3 regions of the Nocardioides campestrisoli genome follow, and region 2 is predicted to be linked to each of the others. Evidence: predicted binding sites of a transcription regulator. Region 2 holds the regulator's gene; each other region holds the start of a gene.

Region 1 (5,570 bases), 1.5 Mb from region 2:
GCACTACCTCCAGCACCAGGGGGAGACGTTCCTGGACCGCTTCGACGCGCTCAGTTATCTCTACCTCACCCGCCTGCTGGACTACTTCGACCCGTTCGGCGACCCGTGGACGGCGGAGCGGCTGGCCGAGGCGGTCACCCGGTTCCAGGTGACCTCGTTCGACTCCGACTGGCGCTTCGACACCGGTCAGTCGGTGCGGATGGTCGAGCGGCTGAGCGCCTGCGGGGTCGACGTCGACTTCGCCGAGCTGACCTCCCCGCACGGGCACGACTCGTTCCTGCTGGAGCCGCCGGGCTACCACGAGCGCGTCGCCTCTTTCCTGAAGGGCTGACCAGGACGGCAGAAGGGGTTCGGGGCGCACGCCTACCTCCTCCTGCTGAACCGGACGTCGCCGTCGGGCATGCGGGAGTGCAGGTAGCGGTCGTCGTGGATGCGCTGGTGGTGATGGCTGCACAGCAGGATGCCGTTCGCCAGGTCCGTCGGGCCGTCCAGGGACCAGGGCACGAGGTGATGTGCCTCGCACCAGGCCGCGGGGATCGAGCACCCGTCGGCGCGACAGCGCTTGTCGCGGATCGCGAGCGCCCGTCGCTGAGTCGGGGAGAAGAGGCGCGCGCTGAGTCCGAGGTCGAGGGGGTGGGACCCGGTCCCGAGGACCGCCGGGATGAGCTTGGCGGTGCACGCGAGCCGGCGCGCCTCGCCGGCGGTGATCCGGTCGCCGGACTCGAGCGCGGCGGTGCCGAGGCCCGACATCAGGTCCTCGAGGTCGATCGAGATCACCACGGTGGTGGCGTCGCCGCCGTGCAGCGGCAGGCGACGTGGGTCGAGCACCTCAAGCAGCGAGCAGAACGCCTTCCCGAGGCGTACCTGGTAGGGCACGGGCTCGCCGAGAGCGCTCGCTGAGGCGTCGTCCTGCCGGCCCCGAGCGGCCTGGTTGGCGGGCTGCCGCGGGTTGGTGAAGGCCTCGAGGTAGGTGGTGAGTCGCTGCGCCGTGGCCACCGGCACGCGCGCCTTGATCAGTGCGGTGCCGTCCCCGAGGTCGCGCACGCTCAGGGTGGTCCCGCGGCGGGCGCGACGCTCCTCGGCGAGCAGCCTGCGGCGCTCGGCGTCCTCCGCCACCTCGGGGGCGACGACCTCGAGCACCTTCGCGCCGAGGCGGGCCAGCTCGGCCGGGCCCCACGTCGCGGCCAGGGTGATCAGGTGCGCCTCGGCGTCGGCCCGGACCTGCGCGGTCACCCCGTGGCGCGGGTCGGTGGGCAGGTCGTCGAGAGTCCGCGCGATCGCGTGGGCCTGGTCGAGGTTGACCGCCCCGGTGGTGAGGGCGTGCCCCAAGGCGTGCCAGCGCTGGTCCAGGGCGGTCGCCAATCGCTGGTGCCGACGGGCGCCCGCTCGGTCGCTGTGGGTGCGGTGCGCGAGCCACGCGGCGACGTCGCGGTGCCCCTCGTCGGCCGCGACGTCGGCGGAGGCGGCGACCACCCGCAGCCGCAGCGCGGCGACTCGCGACTCGAGCCCGTGCAGGGCGAGCAGCGCCCGGCGCTTCTGCGCCGTGGTCATGAAGACGGGGTCTACGACGGCCACCTCGGACAGGGCGGCGTCGATCTGCGCGGCACAGTCCAGCACGGGGTGCGCGGGCAGGGTCGGCTCCGACGGATCCATCGCCACCCTCCCTGCACGTCCGACACCACGACAAAGGCCCCGTCGGCAGCAACGGCAACCAGGGGCCGCGCATCATCCGAGGGTCAGGATCTGTCGAGGGTCTCCGGGGAGGGGCCTCGTCCGGCGCCGGCATCCCGACGCTCTGCAATCAATCGTACATACGTTCGAACGACACCACAAGAGCGGGAGGAGGAACAAAAGAGGGAACGAGTCGGCGCATTCGCCTGCCGCTCCGGCCTCCCGGCTGCCAGACTGCCGGGGTCCCACATCGTCCCCTGGAGGTCCCGTTGTCCCGTCGTACGCCACTCGTGGGTGCCGTCTCCGTCCTGCTCCTGGCCCCGGTCGCGTACGGCGTCCCCGCCGCCGCCCAGCCCGACGCGCCCTCGGCCGCCCAGCCGACTGCGGCCCCGGCCGGTGCCGCTGCCCGGGGTGCGGGCTCCGCGCTGCTGCGCGCCTCTGAGCGCAACGTGATCCCCGGCGAGCAGGTCTCGCTGAGCGCGAAGGTGAAGAAGAAGTCGGTCAAGCGGCTGAGCCCCAAGGAGCGCCGCAAGGCCAAGGTCGTCCTGCAGCGCCGGGCCGGCAAGGCGTGGCGCAAGGTGGGCACCGCCAAGCTCAAGCGGGCGCTGAAGAAGAAGGTCTCGTTCTCCTACACCGCGCCCACCGACGCGTCGGACACGATCCGGATGCGCACCGTGGTCAAGGCCGGCAAGCGCCAGGTCAAGGTGGCCAAGCTCAAGGTGCCGGTGGTCGCCCAGCAGCTCACCGCCGCGACCGGCGCGCTGGTCACCAGTGCACCGCTGGAGTTCGCGACCTCGCTCACCCCGGCCCGCACGAGCCGTGAGCTGAGCGTGCAGGTCTACAAGGACGGCGCCTGGGCGCCGCTCGTCTCGGGTGCCGCCGACTCCGCCGGGAACGCCGCGCTGGGCGGCCAGGCCGAGGGCTACCCGGCCTGGTACCGGGTGAGCGCCGCCGAGTTCAACGGCGCTCCCGCGATGGCCACCGAGCCGGTGCGGACCACGCTCGACAAGGTGCCGGGCCTGATCGCGCACCGCGCCGGCGCCGGTACCGCGCCGGAGCAGACGCTCGCCGCGGTCCGCCAGGCGCTCGCCGCCGGCGTCCCGTCGATGGAGGTCGACGTCCAGCTGACCAAGGACCGTCAGCCGGTGATCCTGCACGACGCGACCCTGGCGCGGACCACCAACGTCGAGGAGGTCTTCCCGGACCGGGCGCCGTGGAACCTCGCCGACTTCACCCTGGCCGAGGTGCGGACGCTGGACGCCGGGTCGTGGTTCGGTCCCGGGTTCACCGGGCAGCGGGTCCCCACCCTCGACGAGCTGCTCACCGCGATCGGCGGGCGCGCCCACCTGGTGCTCGAGGTGAAGGCGCCCGAGCTGCCCGGCAACGACCAGGTCGACGAGGTGCTGGCCGAGCAGCTCGCCACCAGCCAGCTGGGTCAGGTCGCGGCCGCCGGCAAGCTGACGGTGTCGTCCTTCAACGCCGGCTGGCTGGAGAGCTTCGCCGTCGCCCACCCGGACGTGCCGGTCGGGGTCCTGAGCTTCGGCGCGCCCTCGGCCGCCCAGCTCGACGTGTGGCGGGGATGGGCCGAGCAGATCCATCCGAACTTCGCGCTCTCCCAGCGCGCGCAGCTCGCCGACGCGCGCAACCGCGGGCTGACCAGCAGCGTGTGGACGGTCAACACGGTCGCGCAGTTCCGCGCCGCCGTGGCGCTCGGCCCGGACCGGATCATCACCGACTTCCCGGCCCGGCTGGCGGAGGTGCTCGACCCGCCCCGTCCCTCCTGAGGCCCGGAGCTCGCGCACAGGCTCGCGGACTCGTGAAGGTCCGCGAGCCTGTGGATGACGCGCCGCTGCGGAGGGCATGAGCCGCTAGACATCTCCCATGGGGACTCGGGGGAGTGCAGACGGGCCGGCCGGCGTCGTGGTGAGTCAGGACGCGGTCGTCGGTGAGCTGCGCGACTGGCAGCGTGTGGTCGAGCTGATGGCCGACACCGAACGCGACTTCGAGCGGGTGAGGGCGGCGGTCCTGCCGACCGCCGTCCAGCCCAAGGGCAGCGCCTTCGCCGTGGCGTGGGCGCGCTACGCCAGCGAGTCGGCGGCCCGGGCGGGTGAGGTCGTCGGGGCCCACGAGGAGACGCTGCGCGACTTCGACGTCACCGACGGCCGCGCCGCCGAGCAGCTCGGCGGCTTCATGGTCGCGTGCGCCGTCGACCCGCAGCCGGTCCCCGGCCCCGAGGCCAGGTCCTCGACCGGATCGGGCCTGGCCTCCCGACTGGGGCCGCTGCCGTGAGCGAGACCGTGACGATCACCCTGCCGGCCTCCGAGCCCGCGGTCCTGTTCAAGCCCGAGGGCGACCCGGTGGGCATCGACGCGCTGGCCGCGGTGGTGCTGGAGGCCGCGGGGCGCTTCGACGAGTACTCCGACGAGTCCCAGCAGTTCCACCGGATGCGCGGCTGGACCGGGCAGAGCAACGAGCAGTACGTCGAGCGGGCACGGCGTACGGCGGTGATGGCCGGCCGGATGCGCAACACGCTCAAGCGCACCGGCCGGGTGCTGGTCGCGGGCGCCGACCGGCTGCGCCACCACCAGCGTCGCTACGAGGAGCACGTGGAGCGCAAGCAGGGTCTCGACCGAGACCTCGAGGCGCTGCGGACGGAGCTCGACGCCGCGACGGACCTGACGCCGGCGCAGGTCGACGCGCTCCGGCAGCGGGCCGCCGAGCTGACCCGGGCCTACGCGATCCTGGTCGACGACGACCGGGCGCTGGCCGAGCGGGTCCACAGCAACGAGGAGCTGCTGGCCGACACGCTCGACTCGGCCACCTCGCGCGACGACGTGACCGCGACCGACGGTGGCCGTCCCGAGATCGCCCAGCGGGCGATGCAGCACCCGGGCTCCCCGCTGGGTGGGGGGAGCTCGCCGGCCGAGGTGCGGCAGTGGTGGCGGGGCCTGTCCGCCGACGAGCGGCGTGCGGTCGTGGCGTCGTACTCGACGGTGGTCGCCGAGGCCGAGGGCGTCCCGCCGGAGGTGCGGGAGCGGGCGGAGAGGATCAGGGACGAGGAGGTCGCCACCCGGCTGGGGGCCAAGCGCGCCGACGGCACGATCACCCGGCGGGAGACCGACCGGCTCGCCCGGGCGTAGGCGCCCGGTTCCCGGACGCACACCGCCCCCGGGTGCCGAGGGCAGCCGGGGGCGGTGTGGTCAGGACCTGGACGGTCCGGTGGTCAGGCGCAGGTGGTGCCGCCCGAGGTGCACCGCTGGACCACGGTGAACGCAGCCTTGCCTGCGCGACGCGCGGTCGCGCCGGTCACGGTCACGGTGCGCGGGCCCCAGGTCTGGCCGACCTGGAAGGTCGTCTGGAAGCGACCCTTGCCGTTCGCGAAGCCGCGGGCCACGACCTTCCCGCGGTAGCGGACGGTGGCGCGCTCACCCGGCAGCAGCCGGCTGCTGACGGTGACCTCGTCGGAGGCGCGCACGCGCTCCGCCGAGACCCGGACCGGCAGCCGCTTGGGAACCGCGACGTGCAGGGTGGTGGCGCCGATCCGACCGACGACCCGGCCGCGGATCTTCACGGTGACCTTCTCCCCGCGCGCGGCGGGCACGGCGACCTGGGTGCGGATCTTGCCGTTCTTGCTGGCGTAGCCGCGGGCGACGACCTTGCCGGCGATCCGCACGGTGTAGCGCTCCCCGGGGCGGAGTCCGCGGGCGGTGACGACGGGCTTGGAGCCCGGCGCCACGATCTTCTGCGGGGTGCGGACCGCGATGGTCCGACGGGGCAGCACCTGCACGGTGACGCTCTCGGTGGCCTCGCCACCGCCGTTGGCCGCCCGGAGGGTGAAGGTCGTCGCGCCGATCTCGGTGACCCGCACGGTGCGGGAGCCGGTGGCCGCCACGGGACCG
Region 2 (5,570 bases):
TCGTTGGCCTACCTGGTCCCGAGCCTCCTGCACGACACCAGGGTGGTGGTCGCCACCGCCACCCTGGCGCTCCAGCACCAGCTGGTCGAGCGGGACATCCCGCGGCTGGTCGAGGCGGTCGGGGACCGGCTCGACGCGTCGTACGCGGTGCTCAAGGGGCGCTCCAACTACGCCTGTCTGCACCGGGTGCGCGAGGGTGTGCCCGACGAGCAGGGCGTGCTGGTCGACGTGCCCGCGGGCTCGATGGGCGCCGAGGTGCTCGAGCTGCGCGCCTGGGCGGAGAAGGAGTCCGAGCAGGGCGGCACGGGGGAGCGCGACCACGCGCCCCGGCACACCGACCGGACCTGGCGCCAGGTCAGCGTCAACCACCGCGAGTGCCTGGGCGCGGCCCGCTGCGCCTTCGCCCAGGAGTGCTTCGCGGAGCGGGCCAAGGAGAAGGCGGCCCAGTCCCACCTGATCGTCACCAACCACTCGCTGCTCGCGATCGACGCGATCGAGGGGGTGCCGATGATCCCGGAGTACGACGTGGTGGTCATCGACGAGGCGCACGAGCTGACCGCGCGGGTCACGCAGGCGGCCACCGACGAGCTGAGCGTCGCCGACGTCGAGCGGGCGGCCCGCCGGGCCTCCCGCTTCGTCGAGGACCAGACCAGCACCTCCCACCCGGCCGATGACCTGGCCGACGCTGCCGAGGCGCTCGCCGACGCGCTGGCGATGACCCCCGGCGGGCGGATCGACTCCGCGAGCGAGCAGCTCAGCGACGCCCTCGTGCTGGTCCGGGACGCCGCACGCGCGGTGGTCTCGGCGTTCGGCAAGGAGGACAAGGCCGCCAAGGACGCGGACGCCGCCCGAACCCAGGCCAAGGGGCTGGCCCAGGAGGTCTTCGTCACCGCCGAGCGGATGGCCGCGGGCAGCGACGCCGACGTGCTGTGGCTCAACGAGGCCCGGGAGCGGATGCCCGCCCGGTTGGCGGTGGCGCCGCTGCAGGTGTGGGCGCAGATGCGCGATCGGCTGCTCACCGACAAGACGGTGGTCTTCACCTCCGCCACCCTGATGCTCGGCGGCGACTTCAGCTCGGTGGCCGGCAGCGTGGGGCTCAAGCCCTCGGAGCGGATCGACACCGGGGCGCCCCAGGCCGCCGACGACAAGGCCCTGCCGTGGCGCGGTCTCGACGTCGGCTCGCCGTTCGACTACGGCCGCCAGGGCATCCTCTACCTGGCGCGACAGCTTCCCCCGCCGGGACGGGACGGGCTCGGCCCCGCGCACCTGGACGAGATCGTCGACCTGGTCGACGCGGCGGGGGGTCGCGCGCTGGGTCTCTTCTCCTCCCGGCGGGCGGCGGAGGCCGCGGCCGAGGTGGTGCGCGAGCGGCTGCCGCACCTGACCACGCTGGTCCAGGGGGAGGCTCAGCTCCCCGAGCTCTCCCGGCAGTTCGTCGAGGACCCGCACACCTGCCTGTTCGGGACGCTGAGCCTGTGGCAGGGCCTCGACGTGCCGGGCGACACCTGTCAGCTGGTGCTGATCGACCGGATCCCGTTCCCGCGGCCCGACGACCCGCTGATGTCGGCCCGGCAGCGCGCGGCGGACCGGGCCGGTGGCAACGGGTTCATGCAGGTGGCCGCCACGCACGCGGCGCTGCTGCTGGCCCAGGGTGCCGGGCGACTGATCCGCACCACGTCGGACCGTGGGGTGGTCGCCATCCTGGACTCCCGGCTCGCGACGGCTCGCTACGGCGGTTTCCTCAAGGCGAGCCTGCCGCCGATGTGGACGACGACGGACCCGCAGGTGGTGCGCAAGGCGCTGAGCCGGCTCGCGGCCTCGGCTCAGTAGCCGAGGATCTGGTAGTCGCGCCGGTACATCCGGCGCACCCACTTCTCCAGCTCGGCCGAGGCCTCCCGGCGCTGTCCGGGGGCGGCGGTCTGGTTCTGCGGGTTCGCCGGCACCGCGGGGGCGCCCACCTGCTCGCAGACCTCGGCGAAGTCCCGGTCGAAGGACTCCAGCCGCCCGACGAAGTCCACCTGGCTGAGGTCGACGAGCCTGGTCTGCAGGGCCAGGTGCTGGTCGGTGCCGGGCACCGCGGCCAGGTCCTGGGTGCTCACCCACCGCGCGAACTCCACGACGTCCTGCATCCGCTTGTACGTCGCGGCGTCGAACCGGAAGTAGTTGTGGTTGACGACCTTGTCGTGCCACGCGGAGACGAACCGGTCCAGCGGGTCCCGGACGAAGGCGAACTTGAAGTAGTCCGAGAACGTCGACGTCGGGTAGTGGATCCGCATGGCGTGGTCGACGTCCATCGTCACCGAGTGCGCGGCGAAGTGGTGCCGGACCGTGCGGGTGGCCACCTTGGCCACCCGGTACCAGACGAACCGGTGGCTGTGGCTGATGGTCAGGTTGTAGCCGAGCGGGGAGAGCCAGCCCGTCTCGGCGCTCCGCTCACCGAGGTCGCGGACCAGGGTGGAGGCGTCGGCGGTCAGCTTGAACCGGTCGTCGGGCCGGGTCCGGAAGAGCTCGGGTGCCGGGGGCGCCGGTGGCTCTCCGCGGGACCCGCGCCCGCGGTCGTGCTGGTCTCGTCGGCTTCGGCGCATCGCCGGTGAGGCTACACGAGCGACGACCCTCACATCCGGCGCAGGACCGCCGTGACCTTGCCCAGGATCGTGGCGTGCGTGCCGTCGATCGGCTCGTAGGCGTCGTTGTGGGGGAGCAGCCAGACCTGGCCGTCCTTGCGCTGGAAGGTCTTGACCGTGGCCTCGCCGTCGATCATCGCCGCGACGATCTCTCCGTTGGCGGCCTCCGGCTGCTGGCGGATCACCACGTAGTCGCCGTGGCAGATGGCCGCATCGATCATCGAGTCGCCCGAGACCTCGAGCAGGAACAGGGTGCCGTCGCCGACCAGCTGCTTGGGCAGCGGGAAGACGTCCTCGACCCGCTCCTCGGCGAGGATCGGCCCGCCCGCGGCGATCCGGCCCACGACGGGGACGTACTGCGCGGCGGGCATCGAGTCGCCGATCCCCGTGGGGTCCACGCTCGCCTCGTCGGCGTTGCCCATCGCCCGCCGGGCGGCCATCATCTCGGGCAGGAAGACCTCGAGGGCGCGGGGCCGGTTGGGGTCGCGCTTGAGGTAGCCCTTCTCCTCCAGCACCTTGAGCTGGTGCGCGACGCTGCTCGAGCTGGTCAGCCCGACCGCCTGGCCGATCTCGCGCATGCTCGGCGGGTAGCCGCGCTGCTCGAAGGAGTCCTTGATGGTGGAGAGGATGCGCTGCTGGCGCGGGGTCAGCCCGGTGGCGTCCGGAGGACCGTCCGGCATCGGCACGACCTTGCCGCTGGTCTCGCGCGTCTTCGCCATCCTGGTGCCTCCTGGGGGTGGTGCGGGCTCGTGCCCTCACCGTAGTGCTCCAGCAGGCCTACTTCAAACAGGTGTTCGAAGACCGCGTGTCGTCAGTCCTCCGGCGTCCAGCCCCAGGTGACCAGCTCGAAGCCGGTGCGGAAGCCCAGTGCCACCAGCGCCTGGTACGTCGAGTCGGTGCCGATCACGGTGGCCGTGCCGGCACCGGTCTCCCGGGCCCGGTTCATCATCGTGCCGGTGAGCGCGTGCTCGATCCCGCGCCCGCGGGCCTGGGCCAGCGTCGTCACGTTCCCGAACATGACGCTGCCGTCGCGACGGTGGGAGCTGCCGGCCCCCTGCGGCTCGCCGGTGAACATGCTGCGAGCCACGAAGAACTGGTGGTCGGCCGGGTCGAGCGTGTCCAGGAAGCCGAGGTGGCTCGCGCTGGCCGAGGCCGAGAGGCCGAGACCGGCGAAGATCGTCGCGGCGGCGGGCTCGGTGTGGTCGGGCCAGGCCACGTCGATGTAGACGTGCTCGGGAGTCAGCGGGTCGATCGGGTGCTCGAGGTTGACGTGCATCGCCGGCGCCTGGTGCGGCGTCAGCCCGGCCTGGGCCAGCGTCGCCTCCAAGGCCGGGGTGGTGGTCTCCGGGGTGGTCACCCACTGGAACGGCAGGCCACGCTGCCGGAACGGCTCCAGCAGCTCGGGGACCCGCGTGGGCACGTCGGCGGAGGCGATCCGCGCCGTGGCGATCACGTTGCACGCGGCCAGCGGCAGGTGGGACCAGTAGACCGTGGCGTCCGGCTCGTCGCTGGTCGTAAAGACCGGGGACTTCGACACCGCGGCATGGAAGGCCGCGAGGTCGGCCTCGATGGTCTCCATGGGGGTGGTCAGGAGATCGCGCATGTGCAGGACGCTATGCGCGGGACCAACGGCCCGCATGCCTCAAACTGGTGACATCCCCTGTGTCATGGCCGGGGGCCCCGCGTAGCCGGTGTCGGTGCGACACGCCCTTCGAACAGTTGTTCGCCCAGATGCTTGATTCGTTCGAACAGGTGCTCTAACGTCGCACATGTGTTCGATCGAACGTCTGATCGAGACCATCCCGCCAGTCGCTCCCAGCAGGACTGTCGGAGGTCGCGACTAGACATCAGGTCGACAGCGATCCACCGGCTGACCGCCACTTCCCCAGGAGGTCCCAGATGAGCACCATGACCCTCGAGCACCCCGTCCGCCTCGCGACGGTGCACGAGCTGCGCCCGGCCGCCTGCGGTCCGGCGCCCGCCGTGCCCGTCCAGCGCGGCGCGGTGCGGCCTGAGGCTCGTCGCCAACAGGGCTCCGTGCGGCTCACCCGCCGCGGTCGTCTGGTCGTCTTCCTCACCTCGCTGGTCGCCGTGCTGGTCGCCGGCGTCGTCTTCGGCGCCGTCTCGGTGGCGACCGACAAGGAGGGCGTCGCGCCCGCGACGCAGGTCGTCATGGTCGACGAGGGCGACACCCTGTGGGGGATCGCGGCCGAGATCGCCGACGACGGCGACGTGCGCGCGGTGATGAACGAGATCGAGCAGCTCAACGCGCTCGACTCGAGCGTGGTGATGCTGGGCCAGGAGCTCCGCGTCCCGCTCGAGGGCTGACGCCCGGATCGCTCATCTCACAGACCCACAACTGAATAGCTTCCGCCGGTCGACTCGACCCCGGCCGGCGGAGCGGGGAAGAGGAGAGGCGGGGCCTGCGGGCCCCGCCTCTTCGTCTCTGGTCAGCGGGCGGCGCGTCGTCCGCCGGGCTTCCGGGGCGGCGGCTGGGGGCCGGGTGTGGGCTCCTCGGTGTCCTCGTCCCCGCCCTGCGCGGGGTTGCGCGCCAGCCCCAGCGCTGCGCTGAGCCGGGAGGCGAGCAGGAGCCCGACGAAGAGGCACGCCATCGCGCCGAGCGAGGCCAGTGCCAGCAGCGCCCATCCGGTCGAGCTCCCGCTCCGGGCGGAGGTGCCGAAGTCGATGGCCGTGTAGACGAGGTATCCCCAGGCGACTACGCAGGCGGTGATCCCCGCTGCCAGCGCGGCGATGCTGGTGTTGACCGAGGGGCCGGAACGCCTGGGCGCCGCTCGCCTCGCTCCAGCACGCTTCCCGGTCGCCACCTCCTCATTGTGACAGGTGCGTCGCGACGGTGGTCCAGAGCGCTTCGGTCGCCCGCCACGCCCCTGACCTGCGGCTTTGCCGGGGGAGCGGAGGTGGTGAAAAACAGCCTCGGCGTGTTGG
Region 3 (5,570 bases), 340 kb from region 2:
CTCGCGCGCACAGTGCGGGATCGTCGATCATCGGGACGTGCCCGGTGCCCGGGAGCACGATGTGCTTCGCCCCGGGGACCAACTGCTGAGCGGTGGTGCCGTTGACCTGCTGCGGGAAGATCCGGTCGAGCTCGGGCCAGGCGAAGGTGACCGGGCACGGCAGCGGGTCCAGCGGTGCGACCGACTCGGTGGTGGCGAGCAGCTCGAGGCCGGCGGTGCAGTGCAGCAGGTCGGTCGCAGCCGTGGTGGCGGCCTGGGGCGTGAGCCGGTCGCCGTGCGCCGCGATGTCACGCATGCTGAGCCGCCGGACCGTCGCGGAGCGCATGGCCACCGGCATCACCGGGGCGCTCGCCCTGGTCAGGTTGCGCACGAACCGGAGCCGGGACCGCGACCGCGTCTGGTCCGGGGAGCCCGGCGTCCAGAAGCCCGCGGGGGAGAGCCCGCAGACCGACCGGGCCCGACCACGGCGGGCGAGCTCGACGGCCATCCAGCCACCCAGGCTGTTGCCGGCCACGTGCACGGTGTCGAGCCCCAGCTCGTCCAGGTACCGCTCGGTGTGGTCGGTCAGCACCGCGACGCTCGCCCGCCCCGTCAGCGCGGGTCCGCCCCGGTGACCGGCGGCGGTGGGCGCCAGCACGTCGTACCGGTCGGAGAGCAGCGGGACGACCGCGGACCACACGTTCGCGGACATCATCACCCCGTGCAGGAGCAGCAACGGCGGGCGCTCGGTCATGGGGGCTCCTGTGGGTGCGCGAGGACGGCGGCCGGACGGCCAGGTCCCAGGGCATCATGCCGGTGGCGACCGCCCTGCGCATCCCGAAACAGAACACCGTCGTCCTGCACTAGTCTCCGGCGGATGAGCACACATGGGGGAGTGCGACTGGCGGTCCCGACGGTCCTGGCGATGTTGGCGACCTTGCTGCTGGGCGGGGCTCCGGCCGCCGCGGCAGGCGACGGCAAGCCGCGCATCCTCGACGCATCGCCGTCCACGTTCTCGCCGAACGGCGACGGGGTGCGGGACCGGCTGACGGTCCGTTACTCACTTCCGCGGAGCGGACCGGTCGAATTCCGCGTGTCGTCGGTGTCGGACTTCCAGCCGTTCACCGTCTCCCTCGGGTGGAAGGCCGCGGGTCGGCACACCTGGACCTGGGACGGCCGCAACCCGCAAGGCCGCGTCGTCCCGCACGCGAACTACACGATCCGGCTGCGGACCGCACAAGGCTCGGCCGAGGGCTGGGCCACCGTGGACCTGAAGTTCCAGCCGAGCACCTCGGTGATCGAGCGCTACGGCCAGCACCGGCGCGCGGTGACGAAGGTCTACCCCCGCTCCCGGGCGGTCAGGGACAGCGTCGGGCTCCAGGTCAGCGTGGCCAGCGGGGAGGTGCAGCGCGGCCACTTCGTCGTGCGCAGCGCAGCCGGCCGGGTCGTCGTACGCCGGGTCGTGGCGTCGCTGCCCCGCGGGAGCCGGGAACCTTGGCAACGGCAGCTGACCTGGGACGCCCGTGACGGGCAGGGCCGCCCGCTGCCGCCCGGTCGCTACCTCGCCTACGTCTCGGGAGCCGATCGGGCGGGCAACACGGGGAACAGCAAGCCGCTGCCCCTGTGGGTCTCGAAGGACCGGCTGGAGTGGCGCAAGGAGACTCAGCAGCTGCTCCCGTCCACGACGCAGATCGAGCTCGACGCCTGGAGCGACGCCAAGGACCCGTGGGACTTCTACCTCTGCGGCTCCGTGACGCAGAGCAGCCGGCTGCTGGGTGGCCTGACCCACCGAGCCGGAGACTGCCCCGCCACCGAGACCTGGCGGACCAGCGACCTGGCCATGTCCGCCCACTTCCTCCCTGTCCCCGGGGCCGTCCGCGGCGTCGCCGCCCTCCGCGTCGCCTTCGCCGGCGAGCCGACGGACCGCCGCGCGGCCGACCGCGGAACCCTCACAGCGGGAGGCGACAGGCGGGGCGCGGTCTCGTCCGTCAAGGGTGCCCGGACCGCCTGGGTCGAGCGCCCGGACTACGGCCAGGGGCAGGAGGGCGGAGGCCGGGACTGGGACCGGGTCCCCGCCGGCGCCTACTGGACGTTCTCCACCGGCGGCGACGACGCCTTCGACGTCGGCGGGTTCACCGTGGACCTGCGGTACCTGGCGGTCGCGGACCAGTAGAGGCTCGAGCGCGCGGTCTATCGGCCGCGAAGCTCGCGCACCATCTCCAGGTGCGGCTCGCCGGCGATCTCGACCCGGGCGCCGGAGTCGACGTACCCGTAGCGGGCGTACGCGTGCTTGGCCCGCAGGTTCTCCTCGTGCACGTGCAGCCGCACCCGGTGGACGCCGATCTCCTGCAGCCAGCCCTCGGTCATCGCGAGGAGCTGCTGGATGACGCCGATCCCGCGGTGCTCGGCTCGGACGAAGACGCCGACGAGCGCGGCGCGGATCTCGGAGCTGGTCTCGCCGACGTAGTCCGGCTCGCCGGGCTGGTTGACCAGGACGGTCACGGTCCCGGCGAGGTCGCCGTCCCCGTCGGCGGCGACGAACGTGGCCACCGAGGTGCCCTCGGCGGACGTCCGGGCGCGGTCGCGCCAGAAGCTGTCGGGCCGCTCGAGTGCGTCCTCGATCCGGTCGAGGAACGCCAGGTGGGCCACCGGGTCGCGCAGTGCCTCGAACCTCAGGTCCCGGAGGTTCTGCCACTCCTCCGCCGTCGCTCGACGTACGGCGTACGACCTCGGTGCCCTGGCTTCCTCGATGCTCACCGGGGCATCGTGCCAGGAGGGACGGTCGATCCGCGCGTCAATAAGCGACGTGGCCGGGTGGGGTGGCGTCCTCGGTGCGGTCGACCTCGCGGGTCTCCAGGAGGTTGGAGGTGACGAGGGCGTCGACGGGCATATATTCGAACACTTGTCCACAGTGTGGGAACGGGTGCTTCTGGGGGTCTGTCTTGTCGGTGGTGGCCGGTTGACTTGGGTGTGTCGGGAGGCCTGTCGGGGGCCTTCGGCGCGTCGGGGACGGGGGTCTCGGGGATGTGGGAGCAGGCGGGTGTAGGTCATCCGATCGCACGTGCGGTCGCGGGGATCGACGAGTTGTTGGGCGTGGCTCGTGGCGCGGACCCGGCGTTCTTGTCCGAGGCCGAGCAGCGAGAGGTGCTGCTTGGGCTCTCACGGCAGGTCGACCAGTTGGAGCGGCTGCGGATGCGGGTTCTCGTCATCGTGGGTGTCCCTGGTGGGGTGGCCCAAGCTGATGGGGCGAAGTCGGCAGCGACCTGGGTGGCGGGCCGGACCCGGTGTGGTTACGGGTCGGCGCGGGCGGCGGAGAAGCTCGCCGAAGCGTTGGACTCGCGATGGCAGCGGGTGGGCGCGGGTTTGGAGGACGGGTCGGTGAACCTGCCCCAGGCGCGGGTGATCGTGAAGGCGCTGGAGGCGTTGGTGATCGACCCGCTGCCCGGGGAGGTGGTCCCCGACGATGTGCTCGCGAGGGCCGAAGCGCACCTGGTGGAGTGTGCGGGCGTGTTCACCCCCGCCCAGCTCGAGGCGTTGGGCGCGAAGATCCTGGCGGTGGTCGCCCCGGCCACGTGTGAGGAGCACGAGCGCAAGGTGCTGGAGCGGGCCGAGCGGCGGGCGAATGCCGCGACGAGGTTGACGTTCCGCCGGCGTGGGGACGGCGCCACCGATGTGGCGGCGAGGATCCCGGACCAGGTGGCTGCGAGGTTGAAGACGTATCTGGAGGCGTGGACCTCGCCGAAGCAGGACGACGGCAAGGACACCGGTGCCGCCACCGGGTTGGGTTCGTTCAACCACCGGGACCCGACGACGGGGTTGCGGTTGCCGCAGGAGCGGTTGCACGGGCAGGCGTTCTGCGCGTTCCTCGAGGCCGCCGACCCCGCGAGGGTGCCGGCTCACGGTGGGTCCGCGACCCGGGTGCTGGTCACGATGAGCCTGGAAGCCCTACGCAGCGGGCTCGGCACGGGGTCGATCCTCAGCAACGGCGAGGACGTCACCACGTTGTCGGCTGGTCAGGTGCGCCGGTTGGCGTGCCAGGCGCAGATCATCCCCGTGGTCCTGGGCGCGAAGTCGCAGGTGCTGGACCAGGGTCGGGCGTCGAGGTTCTTCACCGACGGGCAACGGACCGCGAAGACGTTGACCCAGCGGGTCTGCGGGGCGGAGGGGTGCTCGGTGCCCTCGACGTGGTGCGAGGCCCATCATGGGCGTGATCCCTGGGGCCACGGTGGCCGTACGGATCTGGACGACCTGCTGTTCCTGTGTCCGTGGCACCACCAACGGGCCCACGACCCCGCGTTCACCACCACGCAGCACCCCGACGGGTCCCTGCGCTACCACCGACGGACGTAGACCGCCGCTCTGGTCAGGTCAGGCGAGGTGCCAGGGGGACGTAGACGGCCGCTCTGGTCACTCCAGCTGCCAAGCGGTCAGGTGCGCCGCCGGCCAGTAATCCTCCTGCCACGCCGACACGAGGCGTTGCCGTTCGGTGTCGAGGTGCAGGCGGAGCGGGAGGTAGGTACGGACCGGGCGGCCAGCCCAGGTGGGCGAGCCGTTCCAGCGGTAGGCCGCCAGCCTGCCACCGGCCACCAGGATGCGGCGCTGCGCGTCGTCGAGGACGAGGTCGAGGTGGTCGACGGGCTGCCGGGTGTGGCGCGTGGTCCAGCGCTGGCGGAGGCTGGGCCGGAGGGCGGTGATGGTGGCCCCTCGCGTGGTCCCCAGCGACGCCACGACGTAGTGCCGCCCGTCCTGGGAGACCGCCAGGTCGGAGATCGTGCCGACGCGCGGGGAGTGCCAGGTGCGCTGCGCGTGGCGACGCCCGTTGCCCTCCCACACGGTCAGAGCGCCCCGGCTCACCTTGCCGCCGCCGTAGGTGGACGTACCGAGCAGGACGCGGCCGCGTTTCGGGTCGACCGTGAGGGCGCCGAAGTCCCTGAACTCGCGCGGACCCTCCGTCAGGGTGCGCCGCCACCGGGTGCGCCCGTGCTGGTCGAGGGCTTGGACCTCGACCGTGCTGCTCCGTCCGGGTACGACGCGACTGAGCGCCGCGTACCAACGGCCGCGCCGGGAGTCGACGGCCAGGCCCAGCTCGTCCTGATCCGCGCTGCCGGACCGGTCGAGGGACCGCAGCGCCACGACCTCGCCGTCCCGCGCCACGCACCCGATCGTCCAGCGCAGCCCGCGCCGGCTGCCGCTTCCGGAGGTCCGCGGCCGCGCGGTCACGGTGGCGGTGCAGGTGGTCCCGCTCGCCGGGTCCGTCACCTGCTCCTGCGCGTACCCGAAGCTGCCCAGATCACGGCTCCAGCGGGGCTCGCCGTCGACCCCGAGGGCATGCAGGCGCAGCCGGGGCCTCCCGGCGAGGGACACCTGCTCGAACAGCAGCAGCTGGCGGGCGTCGGCGTCCAGGGTGAGCCGGGAATACGCCGAGGCGTCCTGGGGTCGCTCCCACTCGGTGGCACCGGTCTCCCCGTCGACCCGGCGCAGGAGGAGCCGGTCGGAGACCTCGCTGTGCCGGGCCAGGGCGAAGACGTCGCCGGTGACGGGGTCGAGGACCGAGTCGATGAGGTAGACGCGCGCTTCGTCGGGGTCGCCCT

The links. Region 2 encodes LexA, which represses DNA repair genes until DNA is damaged. Its sites were predicted from a motif close to TCGAACANNTGTTCGA; they were not measured.
Region 1: the regulator LexA is predicted to act here: its motif matches at 1,806-1,821, upstream of H8838_RS03060 (HNH endonuclease signature motif containing protein).
Region 3: the regulator LexA is predicted to act here: its motif matches at 2,874-2,889, upstream of H8838_RS14200 (HNH endonuclease signature motif containing protein).

What each region holds. Positions count from the first base shown of each region.
Region 1 is NZ_CP061768.1:626,439-632,008, forward strand. It holds gene metX (homoserine O-acetyltransferase MetX) at 1-331, shown strand, start outside; gene H8838_RS03060 (HNH endonuclease signature motif containing protein) at 364-1,653, opposite strand; gene H8838_RS03065 (glycerophosphodiester phosphodiesterase) at 1,962-3,455, shown strand; gene H8838_RS03070 (hypothetical protein) at 3,553-3,960, shown strand; gene H8838_RS03075 (hypothetical protein) at 3,957-4,811, shown strand; gene H8838_RS19915 (fibronectin type III domain-containing protein) at 4,895-5,570, opposite strand, start outside.
Region 2 is NZ_CP061768.1:3,367,173-3,372,742, reverse strand. It holds gene H8838_RS15830 (ATP-dependent DNA helicase) at 1-1,830, shown strand, start outside; gene H8838_RS15825 (sulfotransferase family 2 domain-containing protein) at 1,824-2,585, opposite strand; gene lexA (transcriptional repressor LexA) at 2,615-3,343, opposite strand; gene H8838_RS15815 (GNAT family N-acetyltransferase) at 3,436-4,227, opposite strand; gene H8838_RS15810 (LysM peptidoglycan-binding domain-containing protein) at 4,524-4,952, shown strand; gene H8838_RS15805 (hypothetical protein) at 5,075-5,449, opposite strand.
Region 3 is NZ_CP061768.1:3,027,144-3,032,713, reverse strand. It holds gene H8838_RS14215 (alpha/beta fold hydrolase) at 1-733, opposite strand, end outside; gene H8838_RS14210 (FlgD immunoglobulin-like domain containing protein) at 857-2,152, shown strand; gene H8838_RS14205 (GNAT family N-acetyltransferase) at 2,170-2,736, opposite strand; gene H8838_RS14200 (HNH endonuclease signature motif containing protein) at 3,004-4,329, shown strand; gene H8838_RS14195 (hypothetical protein) at 4,387-5,570, opposite strand, start outside.